DNA from 2 places in the Pseudoalteromonas sp. SR41-4 genome. Region 1 is predicted to be linked to the other one. Evidence: predicted binding sites of a transcription regulator. Region 1 holds the regulator's gene; the other holds the start of a gene.
The links. The regulator sigma-54, encoded in region 1, starts transcription at its own class of promoters, with help from an activator protein. The targets are predictions, from matches to a motif close to GTTGGCACGNNNNTNGNNT.
Positions count from the first base shown of each region.

Region 1 (15,731 bases):
TTTGATCATTCGCCCTTCGATTTCGATGGGGTGATCGAGTTTCCCCGGCTCTGGAGATAACTTATCAAAATACTCAAACAGATTTTTATCGGCTTGTTCATCTAGTGGGCTATGAAATATCTCTGCTTGCTCTAAAGTACGCAATCGGTAATCAATGCCAGAATCCACATTCACAATCTCAGTGTTTGCATTAACAAGTGCGATTGCAGGCAAAAAGCGAGCACGCTGCAAACCATTTCGATATAACTCATCAGGTATAATGTTAGACGTTGCCACTAACACAATGCCGCGCGCAAATAAGGCTTCCATTAAACCACCAAGCAGCATGGCATCAGTAATGTCTTGCACAAAAAATTCGTCAAAGCAGATAATGTCGGTTTCAGCTTTAAAAATATCAGCCACAACTTCTAAGGGATTAGCAGTTTTGTCTAATTTTTTTAGCTCTTCGTGAACACGGTGCATAAAACGATGAAAATGCACGCGCATCTTGCGTGTTCCCGGCAGCGCCTCATAGAAGGTATCAACCAAATAGGTTTTACCACGCCCTACTCCCCCCCAAAAATACAAACCTTTTATAGGCGCCGTGCTATTTTTATTAAATAGTTTAGAGAACCAGCCTCTAGCTGCGGGCTTTTGTGCTGTTAAGTCATCGAAGAGCCTTTGTAGATGACGTACTGCATTTTCTTGCGCAGCATCGTAAACAAAGTCTTCACGCTGTAAATCTTGTTGGTACTTTTGCCAAGGAGTCATAGATAGTTACAATAAAACACGGTTTAATTTACGCAATATGTTAACACGCATCGTAACTCGGGGTATATTAGCAGCAACAGGATTTATTCTTGAGTACGCAATCTAGGCGTTATTTTATTTTTATGTATTAATTCCCAAAGGGGTAGAATTATGGGTACAGTTACTTGGATCGGCATTATTGTTATTGTGGCAGTAGCTGCATTTTTCCTTGGCGCCTTCGTCACTAAAAAGCAATTTAAGCAAGATGAATTAGAGCAACAAGCAGAACAAGCTAAAAATGCATTAGAGCAATACCGTCAAGATGTTGCAGATCATTTAGCAAGCACTGGTAGACTCGTCAACAAAATGAAAGACAACTACGACCAATTGTTAAATCATGTTGATGAAACTAACAAGCTGCTACTAGCTGATAAAAAACAGCATCCTAACGAACCATTTTTTTCTAAAGAAACGACTGAGCAGCTACAGCGCTCACTAAAGGAACGCCAAAGTGACCGTTCATCGGCACATGCTCAACCTGCTGATTATGTATCAGGTGAATCAGGCTTATTCGCCGGCGAACCAAAAGTAGCCGAGCCGGACAAAGTTTAATTAAGGTTTCAGAAATTTCTAAAGCTTCTTGATGAACTTTTTTTTGACCCCATAGTCTGTTTATAAAGCAGCTTATGTTTTACATGCATTTCAAAACATTCTAAAGAGCGAACCTACTTTAAAATGTTTTGAACTAAATTGATAAAAGGCTGCTTATGCAGCCTTTTTTGTTTGTGCTTTTTCCTGTGATGTGGAGTAAACCCTGACTATGAAAATGAAATTATCGTTAATCAGTGCAGCAATGTTATCTGCCAGTTTATTATTAACCCCTTCAGTATCAATGGCTAAGATGCCTATCGCAGTCAATGGTCAACAATTACCGACGTTAGCGCCGATGCTAGAACAAATAACACCAGGCGTTGTTAGTATCCAAGTCTCCGGTTCAAAGGAAGTCCGTCGTCGCGCTGATCCGCTTGATTTCTTTTTTGGCAATCCGCAACCGCGTAGCCAAAAGCGTGAATTTAGTGGTTTAGGCTCAGGCGTTATTATTGACGCCAAAGAAGGCTATGTCGTTACCAATAACCACGTAGTTCAAGATGCTGAAAAAATGTTGGTTACTCTTGAAGATGGTCGTGAATACGAAGCAACTAAAATCGGTAGCGATAAAGAATCAGACATCGCGTTATTAAAAATTGATGCCGAGGATTTAGTCGCCGTTAAACTGGCAAACTCAGATCAACTACGAGTGGGTGACTTTGCAGTAGCGATTGGTAACCCATTTGGTTTAAGCCATACTGTTACCTCAGGGATTGTTAGTGCACTGGGGCGTAGTGGTTTAAATATTGAAGGTTATGAAGATTTTATTCAAACCGATGCTGCAATTAATCAAGGTAACTCAGGTGGTGCGTTAGTTAACTTAAACGGTGAGCTAATTGGTATTAACACGGCCATTTTAGGTGCATCGGGTGGCAATGTTGGTATCGGCTTTGCGATCCCATCCAATATGATGAAAAATCTCGTTGACCAAATTATTGAACATGGTGAAGTACGCCGTGGCTCACTAGGTATTTCTGGGCGCCCACTGGATGCTGGCCTTGCTAAAGCACAACAGCTTGATGTAAAACAAGGCGCTTATGTTATGCAAGTAATGGATGATTCTGCCGCCAGTGAAGCCGGTATTAAAGCTGGTGACGTAATTATTAGTATTGATGGTAGTGAGATCAGCGGCTTCCATGAACTGCGCAGTAAAATCGCCACGCTAGGTGAAGGCAGAAAGGTAAAATTAGGCATTTATCGTGATGGTAAAGTGCAAACCGTTAAAGTGACCCTTGATGGCGCATCAGCACTAACCGCAGCCGGTGATGAACTACATCCAGCCTTCCAAGGTGCAACACTTGAAAACACCCAAAAGAATGGTAATAAAGGGGTTGAGGTGACAACTGTTGATCCGCGCTCACCAGCGGCTAGAGTAGGCCTTGAAGAAGGCGACGTGGTAATGCAAGTAAACCGTCAGCGTGTTGAAACAATTAGTGACATGAATAAGATCATCGAAAATACTAAAGGTAACATCGTACTTGGAGTACAACGCGGTCGTGAGTCGGTATTTGTTTTAATCCAATAAAATAAATATTAGGTAAATAACATAAATAATAGCAGTGGTACTTGCCGCTGCTATTTTTTTTGTGCCATCATTAGAAGATCGCTCATTAAGAATAAGAAAATTGTGCTGAAATTTTTTAAGTTTGTCCTCCCCCCGCTATTTGCCGGACTCGGTATCGCATTTTTGGTAGTATTTTTTAGCCCAAATATGCGTGCAACGCTGTTACCCAATGTACCCTTACCAAGTGCTATGAGTATTGACCATTTGAGCTTTGCCGATGCAGTACAGCGCGCAGCGCCATCTGTTGTGACAATCATTTCTGAGAGCATTTCAAAGGAACCTCGTTATAAACGGCAAAACACCGTGCAAGAACTTGGCTCCGGTGTAATCATGTCAAGTGATGGCTATATTCTTACCAACTATCATGTGATTAATAATGCTGATCAAATTATGGTGCTGCTTACTGATGGCCGCCGTTATTTTGATGTTCAGCTCATCGGCTTTGATACCATCACCGACTTAGCACTGTTGAAAATTAACGTGGAGCATTTGCCCGTTATTCCAATTAGTGAGCGTTTTACGCCACGTGTGGGCGATGTGGTACTGGCGATTGGTAATCCGCTTAATTTAGGACAAACAATCACCCAAGGGATCATCAGTGCCACGGGTAAACAAAAAATTACCGATAGTCCTTACAATAGCCTACTACAGATGGATGCGGCAATTAATGTCGGCAATTCAGGTGGCGCGCTAGTAAACTCTAACGGTGACTTGGTTGGGATCACCTCTGCACAATTTAAAACCCGAGAGAACCTCGATATCCAAGGCATATTCTTCGCAGTACCTTACTCATTAGCAAAAGAGGTAATGGATAAACTGATCCGTCATGGCCGTGTTGTACGTGGTTATTTGGGCTTCACCGGTACTGCCGTTGATAGTACGGGTAAAGAAGTTAGCGATAAATTCACCCCTGTTGCGGGCTTGCGTATAACCAATCTAGATCCATTAGGTCCAGCATGGCAAGCTGGTATTAAAGAACAAGATATTGTGATTAAAATTGCCGGTGAAGATGTCACTAACCCGCAAAAAACCTTGACCACAATTGGTAATTCAGAGCCGGGGCATGAAATAGAGTTTGAACTTTATCGAAGCGGAGAAGTACTAAAAGTGATGGTGAAGGTTGCAGAGTTAGAGACTAAACTATAAAACCTAGGGCCTAGAAGCTAGGACCTAGGTTCTAGGCTATTAACTACTTCGACGTTTGATGTTAGCACCTAACGCGCTGAGTTTATCTTCAATCCGTTGATAACCACGATCAACGTGGTAAATACGGTCAACAACCGTCTCACCTTGTGCCACAATACCAGTCAAAATTAGGCTCGCTGATGCACGTAAATCAGTTGCCATTACTTGTGCGCCACTCAAACTCTTAGTGTCACCACAAATTGCCGTATTCCCCTCTAAACGAATGTTAGCACCCATGCGTTGTAGTTCTGGTACATGCATAAAACGGTTTTCAAAAATCGTCTCGGTAATGGTCGCACTGCCATTAGCAACTACATTTAACGCAGTAAACTGTGCTTGCATATCGGTAGGAAAACCTGGGTGTGGCATGGTTTTGATATTAACGGCTTTAAGCTCACGGCCACGCATATCAAGATAAATACTATCTTTATGTACTTCAATCAAAGCATTAGTCGCACGCAATTTTTCAATTACAGGCTCTAAACTATGAAAATCGGTAAGCTTACATAGCACTTCACCACCCGCCATTGCTGCGGCCACTAAAAATGTGCCAGTTTCAATCCGATCTGGCAAGATGCGATGCTCACAACCATGCAACTTTTCAACACCCTCAATTTCAATACGGCTAGTGCCTGCACCGCTAATTTTTGCCCCCATTGCTGTTAAGCAAGCAGCTAAATCTATAATCTCTGGTTCACGCGCCGCGTTTTCTAATACGGTTTTGCCATCAGCTAAGGTTGCGGCCATTAATAAATTTTCGGTCGCGCCAACGCTGACCATTTCCATGTAGATTTCAGCACCTTTTAAACGCCCATCTACCTTGGCATTGATATAACCATTTTCAACGCTAATAACAGCGCCCATGCGCTCCAAACCTTGAATATGAATATCAACCGGGCGAGCACCAATTGCACAACCACCAGGAAGCGATACTTGTGCTTGACCAAAACGAGCAACCAATGGACCTAATGCTAATACTGACGCACGCATTTGTTTGACTAACTCGTAAGGGGCCAATGTTTTATCAACTTTGCCACCATCAATAACGAGCTGTTCGCCGTGCCAGTGTATTTCTGCGCCGAGGGTTTTTAATAATGCTTCAGTAGTGCCGATATCACGCAGGCGAGGAACATTATTAAAGGTACTTTTACCGTCAGCTAATAATGCTGCAAACAAAATAGGTAAAGCGGCATTTTTAGCGCCAGAGATAGTGACTTCACCGGCAAGTCCGGTTCCACCCTGAATTACAAATTGATCCATGAGGAAACCTTTTTTATTGAGGTAAAATGAATTTTTGTTCGCGCTTCCACTCAGTTGGCGTAAATGCACGGATCGAAACTGCGTGAATTGTGCCGTCAGAAATGGTGTTCATCAACGGACCATATACCAGCTGTTGTTTTTTCACTCGGCTTAAACCATCAAAACAATCGCCGACTGCGATAACTTCATAATGACTACCGTTGGCTTTCACATGTACTTCAGCTAATTGCAATGCGTCGCGCAATAAGGTTTCGACTTGGCTTGTTTCCATAACTCTCACTCAAATAGGTTGGTAACCTGTCCTAACTGCATCAACTTTTGCAGTTGTTCAGGAATATTTTGCAATTCAAGGTGAATACCTTGCTGCTTTAATTCTGCGAAAGAGTGAATTAACCAAGCTAAGCCCGCCGTGTCAACCCTAGACACCTCAGAAAGGTCAAAATACCAGTTTTTATGGTTACTTTGTGAGTTTTTATTCAGAAGTCGTTCAGCGGAAATTGAATTTCGAGTCAATTCACCACTGACTCGATAGTGCTGTTCGTCAAGCTGAGTAACCGTTACTTTACTCATTACCGCCGTCACCTCTAAATTGCACTGGCAACTTACTTTTCTGTTCAAGTAGGTCACTTACATGGTTAATACCTTGCTGGCGCAAAATGCCTTGAAATTCACTTTGCTTGGCATCTAATAAACTAATGCCTTCGGCAACCATGTCATAAGCACGCCATTCGCCATCGCGATCTTCACGTACTTTAAAATCAATTTTAATTTCCGGCTTGCCTGGCTCGACAATTTTGGTTTTCACTAATACTAGGTCTTGTCCTGTAAACTCTTTGCTTGCACCAAACTCTACTTTTTGGTTGGTGTATTGCGTAAACACACCAGCATAAGTAGCGATTAAGTATTCTTGAAACACATCAATAAAGTGTTTAATATCCTCAACTGCTTGTTTTTGCTCGGCAGGATCTTTAATCGCACGTACTTTTGATACATGACTTCCTAATACACGCAGTGCAGCATATTTATAATCAATGTAAGGCATCAACTCTTCTTTGACAATAACCCGTAGGTGCTCCTTATCTTTTTCGATTAAAGGCTGGTCACGAGTAATACGTTGAAAAGTATTATCAGATACTTGGCGGACCATTTTATATGGGTCTGTTAAATTGACCGCATCGCTTGCTACGCTAATGGCACTGAAAGTCAGCGCAACTACCATTAAAAATTTCTTAAACATAATTACTTACTCGCCGCCTTGATTGAATAAAAATTGCCCGATTAACTCTTCAAGCACCAATGCTGATTTCGTGTCAGTGATATAGTCGCCATCATTTAAGGCTTTGCTCTCAACACCAAATAACTCGTCTAACCCTAAGTTTTTATCATCACTCGTTACCGCAACACCTAAACACGCTTGTTCAGCTGATTTTGGGGCAATAACAGGGTTAATCCCCAAGTATTGCTCACCGAGAATGCCTGATGTCAGGATTGAAACTGAGCTGGTATCTGAAAAACGACATTGATATTGCGCATCAATCGTCATATCAACAACTGGCACAAATTCTTTTGGGTGAATTGAAATTCCCTCAACTCGACCAACCACTACACCACCTACTTTAATCGGCGCACGTGTTTTTAATGAACCAATGTTTTCAAATTTGGCTTTCAATAAGTAGGTTTCGCCGTTGCCGCTGATCCCTGCATTGGCAACTTTTAACGCCAACATAGCAAAAGCTGCTATGCCTAGCGCAACAAAAAAACCAACTAAAATTTCTAATTTCCGTGAATTCATTATCTATACCTTTATTAGCTAGTAAACATTACCGCTGTCAAAATAAAATCAAACCCTAAAACAGCCAAAGATGAGTGTACAACTGTCTCTGTTGTTGCTTTACTGATCCCTTCAGAGGTCGGTATACAATCGTAGCCTTTATAAAGCGCAATCCATGTAACCACGATGGCAAATACAAAACTCTTGATCATGCCATTTAAAATATCTTGCTGGAATGACACTTGTGACTGCATGATTGACCAAAAACTCCCCGTATCAACACCCAACCAATCAACCCCCACTAAATGAGCACCAATAATTGCAACTGCTGAAAATATCAACGCCAGTAATGGCATACTGATAAAGCCCGCCCAAAAGCGTGGCGCGATAATACGTTTAAGAGGGTCAATAGCCATCATTTCAAGACTTGATAACTGCTCAGTCGCTTTCATTAAACCTATTTCTGCGGTTAATGCACTACCAGCTCGCCCGGCAAACAATAATGCAGTAACAACAGGGCCTAACTCTCTAAGTAAACTCAATGCTACTAATGGGCCTAAGCTATCCTCTGCACCATAACCAACTAGTACGGTGTAGCCTTGCAACGCCAACACCATACCAATGAATAAGCCCGACACCATGATAATCAATAGTGACTGCGAGCCGACCATATATAATTGCCGTATTAAAAGCGGCGTGCCTTTTCTAAAATTAGGCAAACTCCACAACGCACCTATCAACATCTGAGTAGAGCGACCAAGTGCAGCAAACCGTCCTAACGTTTTATGACCTAGCATTTGCAAAAAATCAAACATCAGCGGCGCCCTCCCAGTAATTCTTCTTGATAAGGTTGAGCAGGAAAATGAAACGGCACTGGGCCATCAGATAATCCTTTTAAGAACTGCTGAACTAGGGCCGATTCATGATTACGCATTTCATCCGGTGTACCGCTACCAATAACGCCTTGATCGGCAATAATGATAACGTGATCGGCAATACTCATTACTTCTGTTACATCGTGAGTTACGATTAATGATGATAACCCAAGCACTTGATTAAGCGACTTAATCAACTTAACCAACACACCCATGGAGATAGGGTCTTGGCCTGCAAATGGCTCATCATACATAATTAATTCAGGATCAAGCGCGATTGAACGCGCTAATGCAGCACGACGTGCCATACCACCTGACAGCTCAGAAGGCATTAGATCTTGTGCGCCACGCAAGCCAACAGCTTGTAATTTCATTAGCACCACAAGGCGAATTAAATCTTCACTTAGACGAGTGTGTTCACGCAGCGGAAAAGCGATATTGTCAAATACTGACATATCGGTAAATAATGCGCCGCTTTGGAACAACATACTCATTTTGGTTCGCGCCGCATAAAGCTCTTTGCGCGACATGGCAGGAATGTTATTACCTTCGAATAAAATAGTGCCGCTATCTGGTTTTAATTGGCCACCAATTAAACGCAACATGGTGGTTTTACCAATTCCGCTTGGCCCCATAATTGCCGTAATTTTTCCTTTCGGGACACTAAAGCTCATATTTTTATATATACAGCGATTGCCCCTAGAAAAGCTTACATCCTTGATTTCTACTATTGGTTGCGACAAGTCGCTCTCCATTACTATTTTCACTAGTTCACCTATTTTAAGCGTTTTTACAGCAAGATGGAAAAAACAAATCGTAAAATTTTGTAATATTCTATGTAATAGCGCTGCAAACCTTACAGCAGTAGGCTTAACCGTCGCTTAAATAATTATTCTCAGTCCAAATCAGTCCATAATCTAACAAGCTTCGCAGATTCTTTTATTTATACTTTCAGGTTGGCTTTTGTTACTATTTGCAGTCATCTCATTTTGAATAATTGGCGTAACGTAATGGTGACTTCTTTTGTCATTTTAATTCTCGGATTTGCAGCTCTCGTTTGGAGTGCAGATCGCTTTGTATATGGTGCTGCGGCACTGGCAAAAAATTTCGGTGTTCCTACTCTTATTGTTGGTTTAACAGTTGTTGCTATGGGCTCGTCAGCCCCTGAAATGATGGTCTCAGCATCAGCTGCGCTTGCAGGTAAAACTGACACTGCCGTGGGTAATGCCGTTGGCTCAAATATCACTAATATTCTACTTGTTTTAGGTATTACCGCGCTATTGCGCCCACTATCAGTATCATCAATGACATTAAAACGCGAAATGCCGCTTGTGCTGCTAGTGTCAATCGCCGCCTGGTATATATTTTCGGATAACTACTTTTCATTTGCTGAGGGCGTTGCATTAATCATAGGCTTTGTGGTCTTTATTGCGGGCTTAGTTATTATTTCTATTCGCGCTAAAAACCAAGCTGATGACCCATTTGTAAGTGAAGCCTGTGAAGACGTACCAGATAACGTGCCCACCAAATCGGCTTTATTTTGGTTAATTATTGGTATGATATTACTGCCTGTCAGCTCACATTTTTTAGTTGGCTCAGCAGTTGATATAGCCAAATACTTTGGCCTAAGTGATTTAGTAATAGGGTTAACCATTATTGCTATTGGCACCAGTCTGCCTGAGCTGGCAGCCTGTATTGCTGGGGTATTAAAAAACGAAGATGATTTAGCACTGGGTAATATTGTTGGCTCAAATATCTTTAACATTTTAGCTGTGTTGCCACTGGCTGGGATTATCAACCCTTCAATTATTGACCCTTCAGCTGCAAACCGTGATGCCTTAATTATGATTGGTGCCACCATAGCCCTTATAGCTATGTCCTTGAGCTTTAAAGGTACAAGGCGCATTAATAGAGTTGAAGGTGGCCTGTTATTGGTCGCATTTTTAGCATATCAGAGTTATATTTTTAGCCAAGTTGCTTAATGCTACCCACAAAATGGATAACACAATGACGCAGTTAAATTTTATTGAACAAGGTAAGCGGGTGCTAGAAATAGAGCGCCAAGCACTGCTTGATATAACCCAATATCTAGACGAAAACTTTAATCAAGCTTGCCAATTGATGTATCAATGTCACGGAAGGATCATAGTAGTCGGTATGGGGAAATCTGGGCATATTGGTAATAAAATTGCTGCAACACTGGCAAGCACTGGCACGCCTGCGTTTTTTGTCCATCCGGGTGAGGCAAGTCATGGTGATTTAGGGATGATCACTCGTGATGACGTGGTTATGCTTATTTCTAACTCAGGCGAAACCAGCGAAGTACTGAATATTATTCCGGTTATTAAACGTATTGGCGCAAAAATGATCGCCATGACAGGTAACCCTGAATCATCAATGGCAAATTGGGCTGATGCTCATGTATGCATCAAAGTAAGTCAAGAGGCCTGCCCATTAGGACTCGCCCCGACTGCGAGCACGACTGCAACGCTTGCGATGGGTGATGCAATAGCCGTTGCTCTGTTAGAAACCCGAGGCTTTACTGCCGATGACTTTGCGCTATCGCATCCAGGGGGAAGCTTAGGCAAACGTTTACTATTGTGTTTAAAAGATATTATGCACAGTGGCCCAGCAACGCCTATGATCAATGACAAGCAATGTATCAAAGATGCATTAATCGAAATGTCGGCCAAGGGCTTAGGTATGACGGCCATTGTTGACGACACAGGGCAACTTGCAGGGCTTTTTACTGACGGTGATTTACGCCGAATTTTAGAGCAACGAATGGATATTCACAGTACTTTGATCAGCACTGTCATGACCCGCTCTTGCACTACAGCAACTGCAGATATGCTTGCCGCCGAGGCACTCAATATTATGGAGAATAAGCGTATCAATGGCTTAATTGTAGTTGATGATAAACACCACCCTATTGGTGCTCTTAATATGCAAGATTTGCTCAAAGCAGGAGTTTTATAATGCAGTTTGCTGACTTATATCAGCCACTTTCAGATGATGCGAGCGAGCGAGCACAAAAAATCAAACTCCTGATCTGTGATATCGACGGGGTGTTTTCAGATGGCCGCATTTATCTTGGCAATCAAGGTGAAGAACTCAAAGCGTTTAATACTAAAGATGGTTTTGGTATCAAAGCACTGATCAATAGCGGTTTTGAAGTTGCCGTGATCACCGGTCGTCATTCACAGATAGTTCAGCAACGGATGACTAGCCTGACAGTACCGCATATTTACCAAGGTCAAGAAAACAAGTTGCAAGCTTATCAACAGCTCAAAGATAAATTGCAGTTAAGCGATGAACAAATCGCTTACATAGGCGATGACGGGCCTGACTTGCCGGTAATGGAATTAGTTGGTTTTGCGGTGGCAGTAAATGATGCTCACCCCTTGATCAAGCGAGTTTCACATTATACAACCATGCTCCCTGGTGGTTTTGGAGCGGTGCGTGAACTCACTGATTTATTAATGCTCGAAAATGGTAAATCATTAACTAGCGAAGGCACAAGCTCATGAATAGTGCGCGTTTAATATTATGCGTATTATTTGTCGGCTGTATGGTATGGCTGTGGTATCCGTATTTTTATCAAAGCACTGCCATAAAACAAAACCAAGAAGATATAATAGCAAAACCTGATTATACTGCGGTGGCATTAAAACAAACCGCGTTTGATGAACAAGGTAAAATTAGCCACAAAGTAACAGCTGCAAAAATGGAACTTTACCAACAGTTAGGGTTTACTTACTTTGAACAACCTATTTTTACACTCTATAATCAACAGCAAACGTGGCAAATTAATGCCGATGAAGCCACCCTATATGAAAATCATCAATTAATTTTAGAAGGTAATGTGGTTGCTAAAAACCTGACCAATAATGCCATGATTGAACATATAAACGCAGATAATATTCAGGTTGATATTGAACTACAAACCATGAGTTCAGAACAACCAGTTGAATTAATCGGACCAAATTTAAAGATCACTGGGCGCGGCCTCCATGCCGACTTAAAAGCCGAAGTGGTAGAACTAATTAACCATACGCGAACCATATATTATGACCAATAAATTTGCTCACTTGCTTGTGATACCAAGCTTATTCATTGCCTTTGCAAGCTTTGCTGAAAATACGGCACCACCTGCGGATCAAGTCTCTATCAGTGCTGAAAAGCAGCTTGCCCAACTGAAAGATAATATCGGTATTTTTGAAAAAAATGTTGAAATCATTCATGGTAACCGCCGTATCAAAGCGGATCGACTTGAAGTCCATAAGCGCGAAGATTTAGGCAATAACAAACAATTGCTTGTTGCAACTGGTAACCCTGCTTACTTTGAAGAAAAACAAACTGATGGCACAATAATGAGCGCCAGTGCTGATGAAGTCCGTTACGATGTCGCCAAGCGCTATTTAACGTTAATTGGTAATGCACAAGTCACTCAAGCAGGTCAAAAAATTAATGCCAAAAGCATTACCTATGATATGGACCAACAGCTGATCAGTGCTGAAAAAGGCGCAAGCTCAAACGATCGCGTACACACTATTTTGGTACCTGTTGACAGTAAAAAAGACAAACCTAAAGGGCAGCCATGAGTATATTAAAAGCTGAATTTTTAGCAAAAAGCTATAAAGGTCGCCAAGTTGTAAAAAGCGTGGGTTTAGAAGTTAGCGCAGGCAGCATTGTTGGCTTACTGGGTCCTAATGGCGCAGGTAAAACCACCACTTTTTATATGATTGTGGGTTTAGTACCTAGCGACAAAGGTAAAATAAGTATTGATGATAATGACATCACTTTACTGCCAATGCACAGTCGCGCACGGTTAGGGATTGGCTACTTACCACAAGAATCATCCATCTTTCGTAAGTTAACTGTTTATCAAAACCTGATGGCTATTTTAGAAACTCGTAAAGAGCTGAATAAACAAGCCAGAGAAGAAGCACTAGACAGCTTACTTGATGAGTTTAGCATTCAACATATTCGCGACAGCCAAGGTATGGCATTATCTGGTGGTGAACGTCGTCGAGTTGAAATTGCACGCGCTTTAGCCGCAAATCCAAAATTTATCTTACTTGATGAGCCTTTTGCTGGCGTTGATCCTATTTCAGTGTTAGATATAAAGAAGATTATTGAACACCTTAAAAACCGTGGTATTGGCGTACTTATTACCGACCACAATGTACGAGAAACCCTTGATGTTTGTGAAAAAGCCTACATAGTTTCTCATGGGGAGTTAATTGCATCAGGTACCCCTGAGCATGTACTTGCCGACCAAACAGTCCGCGATGTTTACCTGGGCGAGCAATTTAGGCTATAAAGCCACGCTCGGCTAAGTATCTGCTAGACTTAACGATGATAACAATAAAAGGATTGTTAGAGATACATGAGGCAATCACTCCAGCTGCGCATGGGCCAGCAACTTACAATGACACCACAGCTGCAACAAGCAATTCGCTTATTGCAACTCAGTACATTGGATCTCCAGCAAGAAATTCAAGAAGCACTCGACAGCAATCCATTGTTAGAGCTAGAAGAGCATGAATATTCAGACGACACGGCTGGTAAAAACGAACAAAAACAAGACAACGATGACTTAACTGTTAGTGCATCAGCAGACGACAAGCCCAGCGAATATGAACAAGAAAGTAGCGAAGCATTAAGCAAAGAGACTTTAAGTGACGAAATGGCTATGGACGTCACCTGGGACGAATACATGAGTGCTGCGCCAAATACGTCATCCGGCCCAATGCCTGAAGATGAGTCAATTTATCAAGGTGCTTCAACTGAAACCCTGCACGAATATCTGATGTGGCAATTACAGCTCACACCTTTTAGTCCAACCGATGAAGCTATTGCCATTGCGATTGTTGAAGCTGTTGACGATTCAGGTATTTTAACCTTGAGCTGCGAAGACATCGCAGAGAGCTTAAATCAAGGTAATAACGAAGAAGAAATCGAACTAGACGAAGTGCAAGCAGTGTTAAAACGCATTCAGTTATTTGACCCTGTTGGTATTGCTGCGCGCAGCCTACAAGAATGTTTATGTATTCAATTAAATCAATTTGATCCTGCAACTCCTTGGATTAGCGAGACTAAAATGATTTTAACTGATCATATCGATTTATTAGCTAGTCGTGACTATCGCACTTTGATGAAAAAGACTAAGCTTAAAGAAGATGAGCTGAAAGAAGTAATGACATTGATCCACAGCCTTAACCCAAAGCCTGCGGATACTATAGTACGCGAAGAGTCAGAGTATGTTATACCTGATGTTTCGGTGAAAAAAATTAAAGGTCGCTGGGTGGTTGAACTTAATCCAGACAGCATGCCAAAAATTAGAGTGAACAGCCAATATGCGGCAATGTCACGCTCAGTAAAATCAAGCACTGACAGCCAATTTATACGTTCGCATTTGCAAGAAGCTAAATGGTTTATTAAAAGCCTAGAAAGTCGTAACGAGACGTTACTCAAAGTAACTAACTGCATTGTAAAACAACAGCAGGGATTCTTTGAGCATGGCCCTGAAGCAATGCGACCTATGGTACTAAACGACGTTGCTGAAATGGTTGAGATGCACGAATCAACAATCTCTCGCGTAACGACACAAAAGTACATGCATACCCCCCGTGGTATTTTTGAGTTAAAGTATTTTTTCTCAAGTCATGTAAGCACTGAGAACGGCGGCGAATGCTCTTCGACAGCTATTCGAGCATTGATCAGAAAATTGATCAGTGCAGAAAACTCAGCGAAACCATTGAGTGATAGTAAGATTGCAGATATATTGGCAGAGCAAGGTATCAAAGTAGCTAGACGGACTATTGCAAAATACCGCGAGTCGCTGGCTATTCCACCGTCAAATCAACGTAAAAGTTTGATTTAAGGCGTAAAATCACAAGAGGAAAATGCTTATGCAACTAAATTTAACTGGTCGTCACGTAGAAATTACTGATTCATTAAGAGACTATGTAAACAATAAGTTTGCCAAGCTTGAAAGGCATTTTGATCATATCAATAATGTCCATGTTATTCTTGATGTAGAAAAACTAAGCCAAAAAGCAGAGGCCACATTACATGTCAGTGGCGCTGAATTATTTGCCTCGACTGAGCACCAAGACATGTATGCAGCTATTGACGGACTAATCGATAAACTTGATCGTCAAGTAATTAAACACAAAGAGAAGCACGCTCGACACTAACACTATGAAATTAAGCTCACTTATTTGTCAGGACTGCAGTAAAGCTGCGGTCCTTTTTAATAGCAAAAAACGGATCATTGAATTTATAAGCCAATTGGCTCATGAACAACTCCCTCAGCTATCACAACAAGAAATCCTCAACGCACTACTATCGAGAGAAAAACTAGGTAGTACCGGTATTGGTCGTGGTATTGCTATCCCTCATGGCCGTATGAGTGGTGTTGAAAACCCGCTAGCAATAATTTTAGTGAGTGAATCACCGGTTGATTTTGATGCGATTGATAATCGCCCAGTTGATATATTTGTAGCCCTCATCGTACCAGATGGTGACAGCCAACTTCATTTGAAGACGTTAGCCACAATTGCTGATAAACTCAATAACAAAGATTTTTGTAAACAACTACGTAGCGCAAAAACAGACCAAGATTTGTATCATGTAATTGCAGCTCAATCGTAGTCATACCAATTGTATTGTATTGAATTAGAGAGTAATT
Region 1 covers NZ_JACJEI010000039.1:1,592-17,322, forward strand. The annotation lists gene zapE (cell division protein ZapE) at 1-750, opposite strand, end outside; gene H5180_RS20915 (YhcB family protein) at 901-1,341, shown strand; gene H5180_RS20920 (Do family serine endopeptidase) at 1,550-2,902, shown strand; gene H5180_RS20925 (trypsin-like peptidase domain-containing protein) at 3,005-4,087, shown strand; gene murA (UDP-N-acetylglucosamine 1-carboxyvinyltransferase) at 4,127-5,386, opposite strand; gene H5180_RS20935 (BolA family protein) at 5,400-5,657, opposite strand; gene H5180_RS20940 (lipid asymmetry maintenance protein MlaB) at 5,663-5,956, opposite strand; gene H5180_RS20945 (phospholipid-binding protein MlaC) at 5,949-6,623, opposite strand; gene mlaD (outer membrane lipid asymmetry maintenance protein MlaD) at 6,630-7,178, opposite strand; gene mlaE (lipid asymmetry maintenance ABC transporter permease subunit MlaE) at 7,193-7,972, opposite strand; gene mlaF (phospholipid ABC transporter ATP-binding protein MlaF) at 7,972-8,787, opposite strand; gene H5180_RS20965 (calcium/sodium antiporter) at 9,043-10,014, shown strand; gene H5180_RS20970 (KpsF/GutQ family sugar-phosphate isomerase) at 10,040-11,011, shown strand; gene kdsC (3-deoxy-manno-octulosonate-8-phosphatase KdsC) at 11,011-11,562, shown strand; gene lptC (LPS export ABC transporter periplasmic protein LptC) at 11,559-12,113, shown strand; gene lptA (lipopolysaccharide transport periplasmic protein LptA) at 12,103-12,636, shown strand; gene lptB (LPS export ABC transporter ATP-binding protein) at 12,633-13,358, shown strand; gene H5180_RS20995 (RNA polymerase factor sigma-54) at 13,425-14,921, shown strand; gene hpf (ribosome hibernation promoting factor) at 14,950-15,237, shown strand; gene ptsN (PTS IIA-like nitrogen regulatory protein PtsN) at 15,242-15,694, shown strand.

Region 2 (15,731 bases), on a different contig from region 1:
TTATTCAAGCCTTGCAATTTTTGTTGATTGCCTTGCAAGTTTTGCTGCGCTTGTAAATAATTTATCCGTAAAGTTTCTTCTTTATCATTTTCTATTTTCAGCAATAGATTGAGCTTATTTGTTGCCATTATGCTTGTCCTAATAATTGCGCAAGCCCTTGTAGGCCATCGTCATAGCTAATCACATCTTTCATGCCTTGTTGTAGAAATGCATTCACTCTTGGCATCATATTAATGGCCTGATCAAGCATTTGGTCGGTGCCTTTTTGATAAGCACCTAAAGTAATCATATCTTTATTTTGCTGGAACATTGAATACACTTGTTTTAACACTCGCGCTTGTTGCATGTGTGCTTCTGAGACAACTTGTGGCATCACCCGTGAAATCGATTTTTCTATATCAATAGCAGGATAATGACCACTGTCAGCGAGCTCTCTGGATAACACGATATGACCGTCTAAAATGGCTCGCGCCGCATCAGCAATCGGATCTTGCATATCATCCCCTTCACTCAGTACAGTAAAAAACGCTGTGATAGAGCCTTGCCCTTCGCCGCCATTACCAGCACGTTCCACCAGCGCGGGTAGCTTTGCAAATACTGAGGGCGGATAACCTTTAGTCGCCGGTGGTTCACCAACCGCAAGCGCTATTTCGCGCTGAGCCATGGCATAACGCGTTACAGAATCCAGTAGCAATAAAACATTTAAGCCTTGATCGCGAAAGTACTCCGCGATAGTTACCGCACTTTCACAACCTTTTAATCGCATTAATGGCGATGCATCGGCGGGAGCAGCAACTACGACAGAACGCTTACGCCCTTCCACACCGAGTATTTCTTCGATAAATTCTTTTACTTCGCGGCCACGCTCCCCCACTAAACCAACAACTATTACATCAGCTTCTGAGCCTCGGGTCATCATACCCAGTAATACCGACTTACCCACGCCTGAGCCTGCAAATAGCCCCATGCGCTGGCCTTGGCCAACAGTTATCACTGAATTAATAGCGCGTACACCAACATCCATCGGCTGCGTAATTGGTCGTCGAGATAATGGGTTAATTGAATTTTGTGCAAATTTTAAGTAATGCTCTGCTTTAATAGCTCCAAGCCCATCCAACGGACGCCCTAAGCCATCAACAACACGACCAAGTAAACACATACCAACAGGCAGTCCGGTATCATTTACTTGTGGGATCACTCGCGCTCCAGGTAGTACACCAGAAATATGGTCATTTGGCATCAAGTAAAGCGTCTGATCATTAAAACCAACAATTTCAGCATCAACAAAACCATGCATGGTTTCAATTTTACATTGGCTGCCAACTGGCGCGCGTAATCCTTTTGCCTCTAATGTTAACCCTACAACACGGGTTAAAATTCCCGCAACAGCAGGCGTTGGGCTATGAATATGTTTTTGATACTGTTGTAAACGTTCACTTAATGGGCGTGGTTGAGAACTCATTGCAAACCAAAAATAGCGTTAGATACCACTACTATGCAAAAAACTATCCAACGTTTCTTTGACGCGGGTTTTTATAGTCATATCAATAGATGACTGAGGTGTTTTTACTTGGCAACCGCCGCGATCTAAAGTCGGCTCTGCAACTAACTGCCAATGGTTTTCAGCTAGTGCAGCTTCACCATAACTATTTTTAACCAGTTCAATGTCTTCAGGATGTAAATGAATACGCACACTTTGCTGCTCATTGGCTAACGCATCGATACACTGCTTTAAACTTTGCAAAATGATTTCAGGGGAGGTTTTAATTTCTTGATAAACTAACGCTTCGGTTAGCATTACGGTTAACTGTACAAGTTGCTTTTCGGCGTCATCATCGACTTTAGCTAATGGCGCTGACAAACTATCCAACAATACTTTTAGACCCGTTAGCTGTTCTTCAATCAGTGGTTTTACTTCTTCTTGACCTTGTGTTTTACCAAGCTCAATGCCTTCTTTATAACCGGCTTCTTTTCCCTCACCTACGCCTTTTTCAAAACCATCAATATAACCCTGCTCGTGGCCTTGTTTTAAGCCTTCTTCGTAGGCATCTTGACGAATTCGTTCCAGCTCAGCCATCGTTAACGAGGGCAGCTCAGGCTCTTCGGGCTCTAGTGCTTGTTCACTTTCTTCAAGCTCTTTACGATATAAATCGGCCAGCGGTGTACCAAACGCCGTTGAACGACCATCGAATTTTCGAGTGTCTTGCGTAACATCTGGAATTGGCCAGTTTTCTAATAATTCATCAACTGCTTCACTGGCACGTAAAGGACGACCTTGATATTGAGTAGGTTTGCTCATGGTTTACAAGAACTCCTCACCACCACCACCACCAAGCATAATTTCACCTGAATCAGCGAGACGACGTGCCGTAGATAAGATCTCTTTTTGCGCGGCTTCAACTTCGCTGATCCGCACAGGTGCCATTGCTTCTAAATCATCAGCAAGCATCTCTGCAGCCCGTTTTGACATATTGCCGAGGATTTTCTCTTTCAATGCATCATCAGTACCTTTGATGGCTTTCATCAGTACATCTTGTTGGACTTCTCGCAAGATAGCTTGAATACCACGATCATCAACATCCATTAAGTTTTCAAATACGAACATTAAATCTTGGATTTGTTGCGACATCTCTTCGTCATGCTCACGGATAGAATCCATCAACTGACCTTCAATATTAGTATCGAGATAGTTCATTATATCTGCCGCCGCTTTCAAGCCGCCCATTTTTGCAGCTTGCGCACCAGCTTGTCCGGCAAATTGTTTTTCCATTATCTCGTTCAACTCTTGTAAAGCCGCAGGTTGAACTTCTTCAAGGTTGGCGATTCGCATGGTTAAATCTAAGCGCACTTTTTCAGGAAACTGCGCTAAAATTTCGGCCGATTGCTCAGGCTCCAAATACGATAAAACGATAGTTTGTATTTGCGGATGCTCATTGCGAATAATATTGGCAACCTGCTTTGAGTCCATCCATTTCAATGAATCAAGACCCTTGGCACCAGATCCCATAACAATTTGATCTATCAGGCTTGCCGCTTTATCTTCACCAAGTGCCGCAGTAAGCGCTTTTTTGATAAAATCTTCTGATTGGAAGCCAATCGTACTAAAGCTTTGTATTTGTTCTATAAATAAATTGTGCACGGCACTGATTTTGGCTTGCGATAGATCATCTATCGCCGCCATTGCCATACCCACTTTTTGCACCTGTTTAGGTTCAAGGTGCTTTAATATTTGCGCTGCATCTTCTTCGGATAAGCTTAGCAATAAAATTGCGGCTTTATCTACACCGTCTAATTTATCAACATCAAACGCTGCTGGCAGTTGTTTTTGTTCTTGATCAGTCATCTTCAGTTAACCACGCTTTCACAACTTGTGAGGAGAGTTCTGGCTCATTTGCTACTAAGGCACGAACAGCTTTTAATAAGTCTTCATCGCCATGTAGGTCTGGTAACTGTAGTGTACCATCACTTGAGAAGCCAACCGAAGCAGAATCAAAATCTTTATTTAGCATATCTAGGGTGTTATCACCAATATCTACACCAGAACTAAGCGCATCATCATCATACTCTTCAAGGGTATCATCTGGGTAAATCAAGCGTTTCAGCATAGGTTTAACCACCGCCATGATTAACACTATAATAACCAATGCGCCAAGCACTAAACGCACAACTTTCATAAACCAGTTTTGTTCCCACAGTGGCACTTCAATAGCTAAGTCCATCGGTTCACGTACAAACGGTACTGTCACTACTTCTAATGCATCACCACGCTGTAAGTCAAAACCCACACCACCTTGCAGTAAACGACGAATATTTGACAGTGCTTCAACTGAGCGAGGCTCCATAGTCGTTTCACCATTTTCACCCACTTTTGCCACATAATCGACTGCCACAGACACACTAATTCGACGAATAACACCACTTTGCTGACGTGTGTGGGAGATAGTAGTATCAAGTTCATAGTTACGTGTCGCTTCTTTGTGAGTGCGACTGGGTGATGAACCAGAGCCTGCACCACCTTGACCGGCAATTTCAGGAATATTTGAATCTGTTGGAGGCTGATTTGTCAGCGCGCCAGGAATACCGATAGCTAACCCGCCGATGTTGTTTTCTTCAAAGGTGGTTTCACTGCGTACCGCCGGTAAATCAGGGTTGTAGCGTTTTTGAGTTTCTTCAATCGCACTAAAGTCCATACTTAAATCGACTTGTGCAGTGTAGTTACCCATACCAATAACTGGCATTAAGATACCATCTATTTTATCTAGATATTCTTGTTCACGTTTACGTTCAATATCGTATTCTTTGCGTGAGCGAGCAGCTAACGCACTTTGCGATCCTGAATTAAGTAATCGGCCATTTTGGTCTGTTACAGTTACTCGTGACGGCTCTAAACCTTGCACTGCTGAACCAATAATATCAACAATGGCGTCCACTTCTTCACTACCGAGCATACGACCACGTTTTAAAGTTAATACCACTGTTGCGGATGGTTTTTTCTCACGACGAGCAAAAACATTTTCTTTCGGTATTGCCAATAATACTTTAGCACGCGTGACATTTTGTAGTTCCTCAATCGTACGCGCTAGTTGTTGTTCACGACCATGCTTTAAACGTTCACGCTCTAAACGCTGACTAACACCAAAACCCATATCTTGCATGATAATATCAGTACCCGAGTTCGGCGCTTGCTCAATACCTTCGCGGGTCATTAACAATTTAATATTTTGATATTCATTTTCAGGAACAGAAACCACATTGCCATCAAGTTGATAGTCAATTTTTTGTGCATCTAAAAAGTCGAGCGTTTGAATTAGCTCTTCCGTTGGCATTTTTCCAAGTGGACGCATATCTGGTTGACGTGCCCAAATAATCACAAAAATAGCAATCGCTAAACAAATCGCTAATGCAATAATTAGAGTAACCTGACGCAATACATCAACGCCGTTTAATGCACTTAAATAGCCTGACTTTTGTTCTTGTTGATCGTCATTATCAGTTTGGTCGATACCGCCGCCGGCCAAAGCAAGATCTGTTGATTGATTAGATTGCGCCACAATAATTCTCCACTACCTAGTTAAACAGGCATGTTCATGATTTCTTTATAGGCTTCTACAAGTTTGTTACGAACTTGCACCGTAGCTTCAAAGGCAACTGACGATTTTTGTGATGCGATCATTGCATCCGCTAATGACACATTTCGATCGCCCATTTCAACCGCTACGACTTTTTGTTTCGCATCAGCTTGAAGGCCATTCACTGTATTGAGTGCATCACTTAACAAATCGCCAAATTGGGCGCTCGAAGTAGGCTGCGCCTGCGTCGGTAATTTGTTTACTTGATTACTACGACCAGCTTCGAGAGCCATAGATTGCATTTCTTGAAATAATGCGCTGTTTTGAATTTTCATAATTGTCTCTGACGATGCAGTTTACTAATAACTTAATAAAGCACAAAGCATGCCAACTAATAAAACCATAAATATCATCATCTTAAGATTTATTTTAGTTGTCAGAGTTTTGACAAGTTTACGCCCAGCAAGGCTGAGCGTAAATTAAATAGTGAAGGAAAACAAAAATTATAGAGGCTTAAGCAGGTAAGGTGATCCCCAAATCACGCATTTGAGCCAATTTATAACGTAATGTTCGTGGGCTGATCCCTAATGTTTCAGCTACATCTTTACGCTTGCCTTGACAACGATTTAGGGTTTCTAAAATAATTCTATGCTCTTTATCTTTAAGTTCATCTTTGTAACTTCCCGAATCCAAGCTTGGTAATTCTTCACGCAGCTGATTGCGTTGTGCTGTGGCTTTTATTGCTGGCGCTTGCAGATCATAATAAGCATCATTAGTTGGTGAACTTGTAACCGCCGAAGTAGTGCTTTCTGGTGCTGAATTAGCCGGCACTAAACTTGCTGATAAAGCCGCAGTTAGAGGAGTCTGGGTTAAATTTTCAATAAAAATAGCACTTTCGTCAATCATATCACCGTGGCGTAATATCAGCGCACGCTGGATCACATTATCCAGTTCACGCACATTACCTGGCCAAGTATGAGCTAATAATTTTTTCTCTGCCGGTTCGCTAAGTACAGCGATAGGCTCTTTGCTTTTATTGAGATGACGTTCAATTAAATGCTTTGCCAACACGACAATATCGCCTGGACGTTGACAAAGTGGACGCCACATCAACGGAAATACATTTAATCGATAATATAAATCTTCTCTAAACTGGTGCTTAGCCACAGCCTCTTTTAAATCACGGTTACTGGTAGCCAAAATACGCACATCCAGCTTAATAGTTTTGCGACCACCTAAACGTTCAACTTCGCGTTCTTGTAATACACGTAATAACTTAGCTTGTAGGCCTAAATCCATCTCAGTGATTTCATCAAGTAAAATTGTGCCACCTTGTGCTTGCTCAAATTTACCCGGACAAGCTTGAATCGCACCAGTAAACGCGCCTTTCTCGTAGCCAAATAATGTAGCTTCGAGCATATTTTCAGGGATCGCAGCACAGTTTATTGCGACGAATGGCTGCTCTGCACGATCTGATTTATCATGGATAAACCGTGCGAGTACTTCTTTACCTGAGCCACTAGGACCAAGCACCATCACACTAGCATCCGATTTAGCAACCCGACTTGCAAGTTCTAATAGCTGAATACTACTCGGATCAGCGACAATCGGCCCGTCAGTTTCTTTTTCCGGCTCAGGTAGATAGCGGCTTACCATATTAAGTAGCACTTCGGGCGCAAACGGTTTGGCCATATAGTCAATTGCCCCTAACCGCATAGCCTCAACAGCATCATCAATAGTCGCATACGCTGTCATCATTAAAACCGGTAGATCAGGGTAATTAAGATTTATGCTGCGCAGTAAATCAAGACCACTCATCGCGCCCATTTGCACATCGCTCACGACCAGCGAAAAGCTGTCTTTTTTAAGTAGCACCATAGCTTGCTCGGCACTGTCAGCCGCAACGCAATCTATTCCAGACATTTCAAGCGTATCAATCAAGGCTTCACGAAGCCCTGCATCATCTTCAACCACTAAAATCGTGTTGTTCATATTGCCTCCGCCGATGTTGACTTTGTACAAATAGGTAACAGTAAACTAAAGCAGGCTCCGCCTTGAGCATTGTTCGTTACTTCAACTCGTCCTTGGTGTGCATTTGCGACTGAACTAACCACCGCTAAGCCTAAACCTGTGCCTTGGCTTCGGGTAGTAAAAAATGGTTCAAATAATTTATCAAGTAAGCTTAAATCGACCCCAGGGCCATTATCACTTACAGTAATACACACTAGCTCGGGGTCACTCGCATCCCGCTGCGCACTTAATTGAACGAGTGCATTACTGCCAATGACTTGAATACTATTGTGAATAAGGTTTTGAATGGCACTGGCAAGCGCAGTTTTATTGCCCATTATCTCGATATCAGGCTCAGGTAAACTGACCTGAAGTTCACTATTATTAAGTGCGACCATAGCATCAGCGCCAGTTTTCACTTCAGTTAATAATTGCTGCATGGAAACATGTTCAACAACTTGCTGATCGCCACTTTTTGCGAACAACAACATATCGTTTACTTGGGTTTCGAGATCTTTTAAACGCGACATTAACTTAGTATGAAAATTGCCTCGAGAGCTTTCGGGTAACCGCTTTGAACCTAAATTAGCGGCATACAAAATCGCAGCAGACAGTGGTGTTCGCACTTGATGTGCCAAAGATGCCACCATTTTACCCAATGCACTTAAACGCTGCATATGTGCAACGCGTGTTTGTAGACGACGCGTTTCGGTTAAGTCAGTCATTAAGATTAATTGCCCTGGCTCTGGCGCTAATGCCGTTATTTCTAACTTAATTAAGCGTCCATCTTTTAGCGATACTTCATGGCCATCATCTTGTTGGGGCCGAAACGAGCGCTGGATCACACTGAACCACTTTTCACCTTCGAGTGGTTCCCCTAACATGTCTGTTGCGATTTGATTAGCTTTAGCGATCAAACCGCGACCATCAAGCACCACAACACCCGCAGGCATTGTATCTACTAAATGACTTAACCAACTGGCTTGCTGGCGTAATTCACTTAACTCACCAATGTACTCTTCTTGCAGTAAGCATGGGTTATACTGGGTCGCTGTGATAAATTGTGGTTTTAAGACATTAGCTAAGGCCATAATGCATTCTCGTTTACAGGATCTAACTAGCTAAATGCACAAATTGTACCAACAATTATATTGATTAATTTCATTTGCTTAGCGTATAAATAACGCGACAAAAAAATGACAAACTAAAATAAGCAAAGCAAGGAGACACTATGAATTCAACAAATTTATGTCGCTGCCCTTGGCTCGATACCAGTAAAGATGACTATGTTGCCTATCACGATGATGAATGGGGGATCCCAGTATATGATGACCAAACACTTTTTGAATTTATTACTCTGGAATCAGCACAAGCAGGATTAAGTTGGTATACGATTTTAAAGAAACGTGATGGCTATCGTCGTGCATTTTTGGATTTTGATGTAGAAAAAGTCGCACAAATGAACGAGCACGATGTTGAACGATTAATGCTTGATGAAACAATTATACGTAATCGTTTAAAAATTGTAGCAACTATAAATAACGCCAAACGTTTTATTGAAATTCAGCAAGAATTTGGCAGCTTCAGTAACTATCAATGGCAGTTTGTAGGTGGTAAGCCGTTAGTGAATGAGTTAGATAAACTTAGTGACTACCCTGCAATTACAGAGGCCTCAACTGCATTTGCAAAAGATTTAAAAAAACGGGGATTTAAGTTTTTAGGTCCAACCACAGTGTACGCCCATATGCAGGCCTGTGGTATGGTGAATGATCATAGTAATGATTGTTTTAGAAAAGCAGAGATTATTGAAAAATACTAGGTGGTAAGAGCTAGAAAAGTGACTAGGCGCTAGGATCCTAAAATCTAGCGTCTGGGAATTAATGGCTGAAGCCATTTCCTACAAATGCTTAACCCACATATAAGCAGGCTTCAGCCGCGAAAGATTTATATATATTTTTATCTGCTTATTTGCTCTCATTCACTTCTCTTTGTGCAAAAGATCTTTAAATGATTGATCCACCACAGAGAACTCCGAGTTCCAAGAGGAAGGGATTAGGGTCCTAGCCCTTCAGCTCCGTGTAGCGCCTCGGTGTCCTGGTGGTAAAAAGTTAATTAAGTGACTTATTCACAAAGAGGCTAAGAGTACGCTGCGCTTATGAGGTAAAAATAAAGGTATTAGATTTTAGGGTATTCGAAGCTCGTCGCTCGAAGCCCGTGGCATTTTTTCTTCTCATTTACCCTCATTGTTTTCTCTTTGTGCAAAAAGTTTTTAGTGATTTATTCACTACAGCCCCCCCCCGAATTAAAGATGGTGAGCGCGTCAGCAAGCTTAACGCCTATGGGTAATGACGAAGCCCATTCTAAAGGTGTAATTACCATCGTACTTGGTTAATTTCTGCCTAAAACCTGCTACCTGACACCTAAAACCTGCTCTTAGCTGTTAATCTCGTGATAGGTTATATTTTTTCATTTTTTCAACTAAGGTTGTGCGGCGTACACCCAAGATCTCCGCAGCACGCGCTACGACATAATCATAACGCTCTAAGGCCTGAGTGATCAGGCTAATTTCCAGCTCAGCTAAATAATCTTTTAGCTCAATCCCTTCGTCGGGTAAAAGGTCTGCTGATGGCTGAATTGCTTCAACTTCTGGCTCATCGTCGTAATCACTAAAACCAGTACTGAAAATATCATTGAAAGCATCACGCTCCATAAGCTCTTCGGGATATTGTGGTTCATAAGCATCAACTTCAATATAACGATATTTTGCTGGTAGATCGGGAATATCAACCACTTTATCTGGTAACATGATCACCATACGCTCAACTAAGTTCGCTAACTCGCGAATATTACCCGGCCATGTATGCTCTTTTAAACTATCAATTGCGCGCTCGGTAAATTTAGCGGTAGTACCACTTTGCTCATTAATACGGCGCATTAGCTCTTTTAATAATAATGGAATATCATCAGCACGTTCTGCAAGTGATGGGTTTTCGATAGGAAAAACATTGAGTCGATAATATAAATCTTCGCGGAAACTTCCTTGCTCTATCATTTTTTCAAGATCACGGTGTGTTGCAGCAATCACCCGCACATCCGCTTGAATTGGTTTTGTACCACCAACCCGCTCATAGCTGCGCTCTTGTAACACTCGCAATAACTTTACTTGCATTTGCAGCGGCATATCGCCAATTTCATCTAAAAAAAGCGTCCCACCTTGGGCAAGTTCAAAGCGGCCCTTGCGCGCTGAAATAGCACCGGTGAACGCGCCTTTTTCATGACCAAATAACTCACTTTCTAACAGCTCCGCAGGTATCGCCCCACAGTTAACGGGTACAAATGGCCCTGTATTACGTTTTGATAGTAAATGAACATTACGAGCAACCACTTCTTTACCAGTACCTGATTCGCCTAAAATTAATACATTAGCGTCCGTTTTAGCAACTTGTTCAATTAAAAAGCGTACATCTTTAACCGCTTCAGTTTCACCAACTAAGCCATCAAAGGTTTTGTGCGGTTTTGCGTGTTTATGCTCATTTGGTAACATCCGTTGATACTGTTGGCAATCATGCAGTAATTGAGTCGTTACATCATGGTTAAAAGGTTCACAGATAAGGCCAACTACATTGGCAATGCTCAACAGTGATTTAAGGGTTTCACCAATTAATAGAAATGGTATTGTTGGATGGCGCTTGATCACGCTCTCATGATCTAAACTTTGTAATGCGCCGAGGATCACCATACATGACTGCTTTTGGTATTTTTCACATTCTTGTTCAAGGCTTGCATCATCAAGCAGTTGCACTGCCTCACCAATAAAGGTAAGCGCAGCATGTAAACCAATCGCACGATTATTATTATTATCTAAGATCAAGATCATTATTTAGCGAACCACAGTTACTACAAGCTATTAATAATTTAAATTGTAAGCGAGTTTGACAGGGATGCAAGCACTAAGCGGCAGTTTTTTGACAACCATGCCAAAAAATAGACGCTTAGCTAATTGCAAGTAATACTTAAGAATTACCGCAGTATCTTTAATATTAAAGCAAGCCTAAAATAGATTCAGCCGATTGGTTGGCTTGTCCACGCAGTGCAACTGACGCTTGTGCTAAAATATCATTTGATACTTGCTGTGAAACCGCCTGAGCATAATCGGTATCTTGAATTCGACTTTGGCTCGCGGCAATATTTTCTTGCTGAGTTCCTAAGCCTTTAATGGTACTTGCCAAAGTATTTTGAAAAGCACCAAGTTCAGCTCGCTGGGCGTTAATTTCGTCCGCCGCTTGGTCACTAATATCAATTGCAGCTTGAGCACCTGCTTGAGTAGAAATATCAATTGTTGATATTACTGATGCAAAACTACCGTCCGAAGGAGTAATCGTTTGATTTGCATTCGCATCTGGACCAACTTGAAACGACACCGACTGACCATCAAACATAGGTTTTCCTGCAAAATTAGCATTTTCAAACGTCTCTGTAATTTGACTTTGTAACTGCACTACTTCTTCTTGCAAAGCAGCACGGTCATTATCATTTAATGCCCCATTACCTGCTTGGATAGATAATTCACGAATACGCGAGACAGCATCGTTGACACCCGACAAGTTTGACTCGGTCGCTTGCGAATAAGAAATACCATCATAGGCATTATTCACCGCTTGGCTGTAACCGTCTTGCTGGGAGGTTAATCTATTAATTATTTGTAATGCAGCGGCATCATCTGCCGCAGAGTTGACTTTTTTACCCGTAGCAAGTTGCTCTGCAAGCTTGTTACTGGTTTGCTGTGTTTGGTTTAAAAAACTAGTTGCTGGTGATTGAATTTTCATAACAGGCTCCGACACGCTGATTGGTTAAATTATAGCTTAATTTGCCAAATTTTGCACTTTGTACCATTGTTTAATTAAATTAACTTGGCATCGTGCTTGCTAACCTACTCTGTTAATAGGTAAAGTACTGAGCAGTGTATTAAATTTCACTTTTTGCGTATTTAATTTTTTACTATAACTACGCCAATGATAAATAACTTGGGTAAAACTATGTTCGATAACAAAACAATTTTAATTACCGGTGGTACCGGATCATTCGGTAAAAAATACGTAAAAACGTTACTTGAGCGATACAAGCCAAAAAAAATAATTATTTTCTCTCGTGATGAGTTAAAACAATTTGAAATGCAGCAAGACTTTGATCAACCATGTATGCGTTACTTCATCGGTGATGTACGCGACAAAGACCGCTTACGCCGTGCAATGCGTGGAGTAAATTACGTTATTCATGCTGCAGCTCTTAAACAGGTCCCTGCCGCAGAATATAACCCGATGGAATGCATCAAAACTAACATCAATGGTGCTGAAAATGTCATTGATGCTGCCTTAGATAATAATGTTGAAAAAGTCATTGCGCTTTCTACTGATAAAGCAGCCAACCCAATTAATTTATATGGTGCGACAAAATTAGCATCCGATAAATTGTTTGTTGCCGCTAATAATATTGCCGGTGGTAATCGCACCACATTTTCAGTTGTTCGCTACGGTAATGTAGTCTGCTCGCGCGGTTCAGTAGTGCCTATTTTCCAAAAGTTTATTGACCAAGGCCGCGACCATATCCCTATCACCCATGAAGAAATGACCCGCTTTTGGATAAGCCTACAACAAGGTGTTGATTTTGTTTTAACTAACTTTGAGAGGATGTTAGGGGGAGAAATTTTTGTTCCCAAGATCCCATCAATTCGTATTACAGATTTAGCAACAGCTATGGCACCAAACCTGCCACAAAAAAATATTGGTATTCGCCCGGGTGAAAAATTACATGAGGTGATGTGCCCTTCTGATTTGTGTTTTGATACCTACGAATTTGATGATCATTTTGTGATTGCACCTGGTATTAAATTTAGTAGTCGCAGCAATAGTTTTGATACAAACGCATTAAATGAGCGCGGTAAAAAAGTTGAAGTCGGGTTTGAGTATAGTTCTTTAAGTAACCCCCACTTTTTGACAATAGAAGAAATAGCAGCTTTTAATATTCAGGCACTTTTATGATCCCATATGGAAAGCAATCTATTGACCAAGCAGATATTGATGCGGTACTCAATGTTTTACAATCTGACTGGCTCACGCAAGGTCCTAAAGTACCTGCATTTGAAGCTGGCATTGCTAGTTACTGTAAAGTAAAGCATGGCATTGCAGTAAATAGTGCAACATCGGCGTTACATATCGCATGCCTAGCATTAGGCGTTGGAGAAAACGATATAGTCTGGACATCTCCTATTTCTTTTGTAGCATCAAGTAATTGCGCACTTTATTGTGGTGCTAAGATTGACTTTGTTGATATTGACTTAGATACTGGCAACATGTCGATTAAGGAACTTGAGCAGAAGCTGATCCTAGCAGAAAAAAATAACTGCTTACCTAAAGTTGTCATACCGGTACACTTGGCGGGTCAATCATGCGATATGCAAGCCATTCATCAGCTCGCTACTAAATATGATTTTAAAATTATCGAAGATGCCTCTCACGCCATTGGTGCTAAATATTTAGATAAACCTGTTGGTAATTGTGAGTTTTCAGATATTTGCGTATTCAGCTTTCATCCTGTGAAAATCATCACGTCAGCTGAAGGCGGTATGGCGGTTACAAATGATGATAATTTAGCAAAGCGTTTAAAACGATTAAGAAGCCATGGGATCACATCAGATGAAAGTGAAATGACCGATGCAAGTCATGGACCTTGGTACTATCAGCAAATCGAGCTTGGCTTTAATTATCGTATGACTGATTTACACGCAGCGTTAGGGCTTAGCCAACTAAGTAAAGTTGACGAATTTGTTAAGCAGCGACATCACCTTGCTAAAATATATGATACACATCTTGATTTAAATTTGGTTCGTCCATTACAGCAAATTGATACCTGTTATTCCGCTTATCACTTGTACATAATTCAACTAAATAATAGCAATACAACTCGTCATAAAAACGCTGTAACTCAGCTTCGAGCAGCTGGGATCATTGGCCACGTTCATTATATTCCAATACATTTACAGCCATACTATCAAACTCTAGGCTTTAAGGTTGGTGACTTCCCTAATGCTGAAAAATATTATCAAGGTGCTATCACCCTTCCTCTTCATCCATCGTTGAAAGAGCAAGAAGTGCATTTTGTACTGAACACTCTACAGCAAATCTTAAATTAAAGTTTTCAACCTTTTTGACGATATAAACATATTATTTAATGAACCTTGAGGCAACTATGTTACAAACTCACCCGACTTTCAAACTTGCTTTTATTGGCGGGGGTAACACGTCAGCTGTTGGTTATGTGCACTTTTGCGCAGCTCACATGGATCATAAATTTCAAGTTGTTGCCGGTGCCTTTTGTCGTAATCAAGAAAATAATCAAGCTACAGGTATTCATTGGGGGATCCCAGCAGAACGTGTTTACGCAGATTGGAAAGAAATGGTCGAAGCTGAAAAGGGTCACATTGATGCTTTTGTAGTGCTCACTCCAACACCACATCATTTAGAAGTTTTACAGTATTTATTCGAAAAAAAATTACCCGTAATCTGTGAAAAAGCGATGGTTTGTGGACCACGAGAAATTGCAACTCTTCGCCCTTATTATGATCCAAAGAAACAATTTTTAGCTGTTACTTTTAACTACAGTGGCTATGCAATGGTACGTGAGTTAAAGCATTTAATAAATTCAGGAAAGCTGGGAACAATTCAAAAAATTCACTTAGAAATGCCGCAAGAAGGCTTTCGCCGCCCCCCCGATATCGCGGGAAAAACATCACAACCGCAGGCGTGGCGTCTGCGAGATGCTGAAGTACCAACCATTTGCTTAGATTTAGGTGTTCACCTTCATCACCTAAGTAGCTTTTTATTGGGTGAGGAACCAACTCACACATTAGCTGAATTTAGTAACCACTCTCAATATGCTAATTTAGTCGATGACGTACAAATGCTAGTAAAGTATGCCAGTGGCGTCAAAGGCAGCATGTGGATGTCAAAAACGGCTATTGGTCATCGTAACGGTTTACAGATCAGAGTGTATGGAGATACCGGAAGTGCTAAATGGTTACAGCTCAACCCCGATGAGTTAGAACTAAATTTTAATGATGGTAGGCGAGAGATATTAGACCGAGCGGGTCAGTGCGACTACGCCCACCAATTTAGATATAACCGCATGAAACCAGGCCACCCCACTGGTTTTGTAGAAGCATTTGCAAACTTATACAGCGACATCGCTGAAGATTTACAATGTTTTAAACTAGGGCAAGAAAATAACCAACCATACGTATTTGGTTTAGAACACGCCGCAGATGGCTTAAAGTTATTTGCTGCTGCTAAACGTTCGACACAAACACTTGGCTGGGAAAGCGTGTAATACGCTTAATTACAACTCTCTAGATATGCCTGCTTGATACTCGGTTTATGGATTTTACCCATTTCGGTTTTTGGCAGTCTTTTCATCTCAAACAAAATTCGCGGTTGCTGATAGTCAGTAAGTTCTTTGAATAAATGCATTTGCAACTGCATTTTTGCATTCACTGGCGCAGCATCATTACAAACAAAAGATAATAAAATGACTTCTCCAAATTTATCATCACTTACTCCAAAAGCCGCACACTCAGAAATCCAAGGTAAGTAATTAGTT
Region 2 covers NZ_JACJEI010000013.1:38,920-54,650, reverse strand. The annotation lists gene fliJ (flagellar export protein FliJ) at 1-128, opposite strand, end outside; gene fliI (flagellar protein export ATPase FliI) at 128-1,462, opposite strand; gene fliH (flagellar assembly protein FliH) at 1,481-2,299, opposite strand; gene fliG (flagellar motor switch protein FliG) at 2,303-3,343, opposite strand; gene fliF (flagellar basal-body MS-ring/collar protein FliF) at 3,336-5,051, opposite strand; gene fliE (flagellar hook-basal body complex protein FliE) at 5,072-5,404, opposite strand; gene H5180_RS11990 (sigma-54 dependent transcriptional regulator) at 5,583-7,061, opposite strand; gene H5180_RS11985 (PAS domain-containing sensor histidine kinase) at 7,058-8,170, opposite strand; gene H5180_RS11980 (DNA-3-methyladenine glycosylase I) at 8,311-8,898, shown strand; gene H5180_RS11975 (sigma-54 dependent transcriptional regulator) at 9,520-10,956, opposite strand; gene H5180_RS11970 (flagellin) at 11,120-11,905, opposite strand; gene pseB (UDP-N-acetylglucosamine 4,6-dehydratase (inverting)) at 12,116-13,117, shown strand; gene pseC (UDP-4-amino-4,6-dideoxy-N-acetyl-beta-L-altrosamine transaminase) at 13,114-14,268, shown strand; gene H5180_RS11955 (Gfo/Idh/MocA family oxidoreductase) at 14,307-15,461, shown strand; gene H5180_RS11950 (class I adenylate-forming enzyme family protein) at 15,467-15,731, opposite strand, start outside.
Region 2: a site for sigma-54 is predicted at 8,205-8,223, ahead of H5180_RS11985 (PAS domain-containing sensor histidine kinase). Genes of this name have one in related genera too.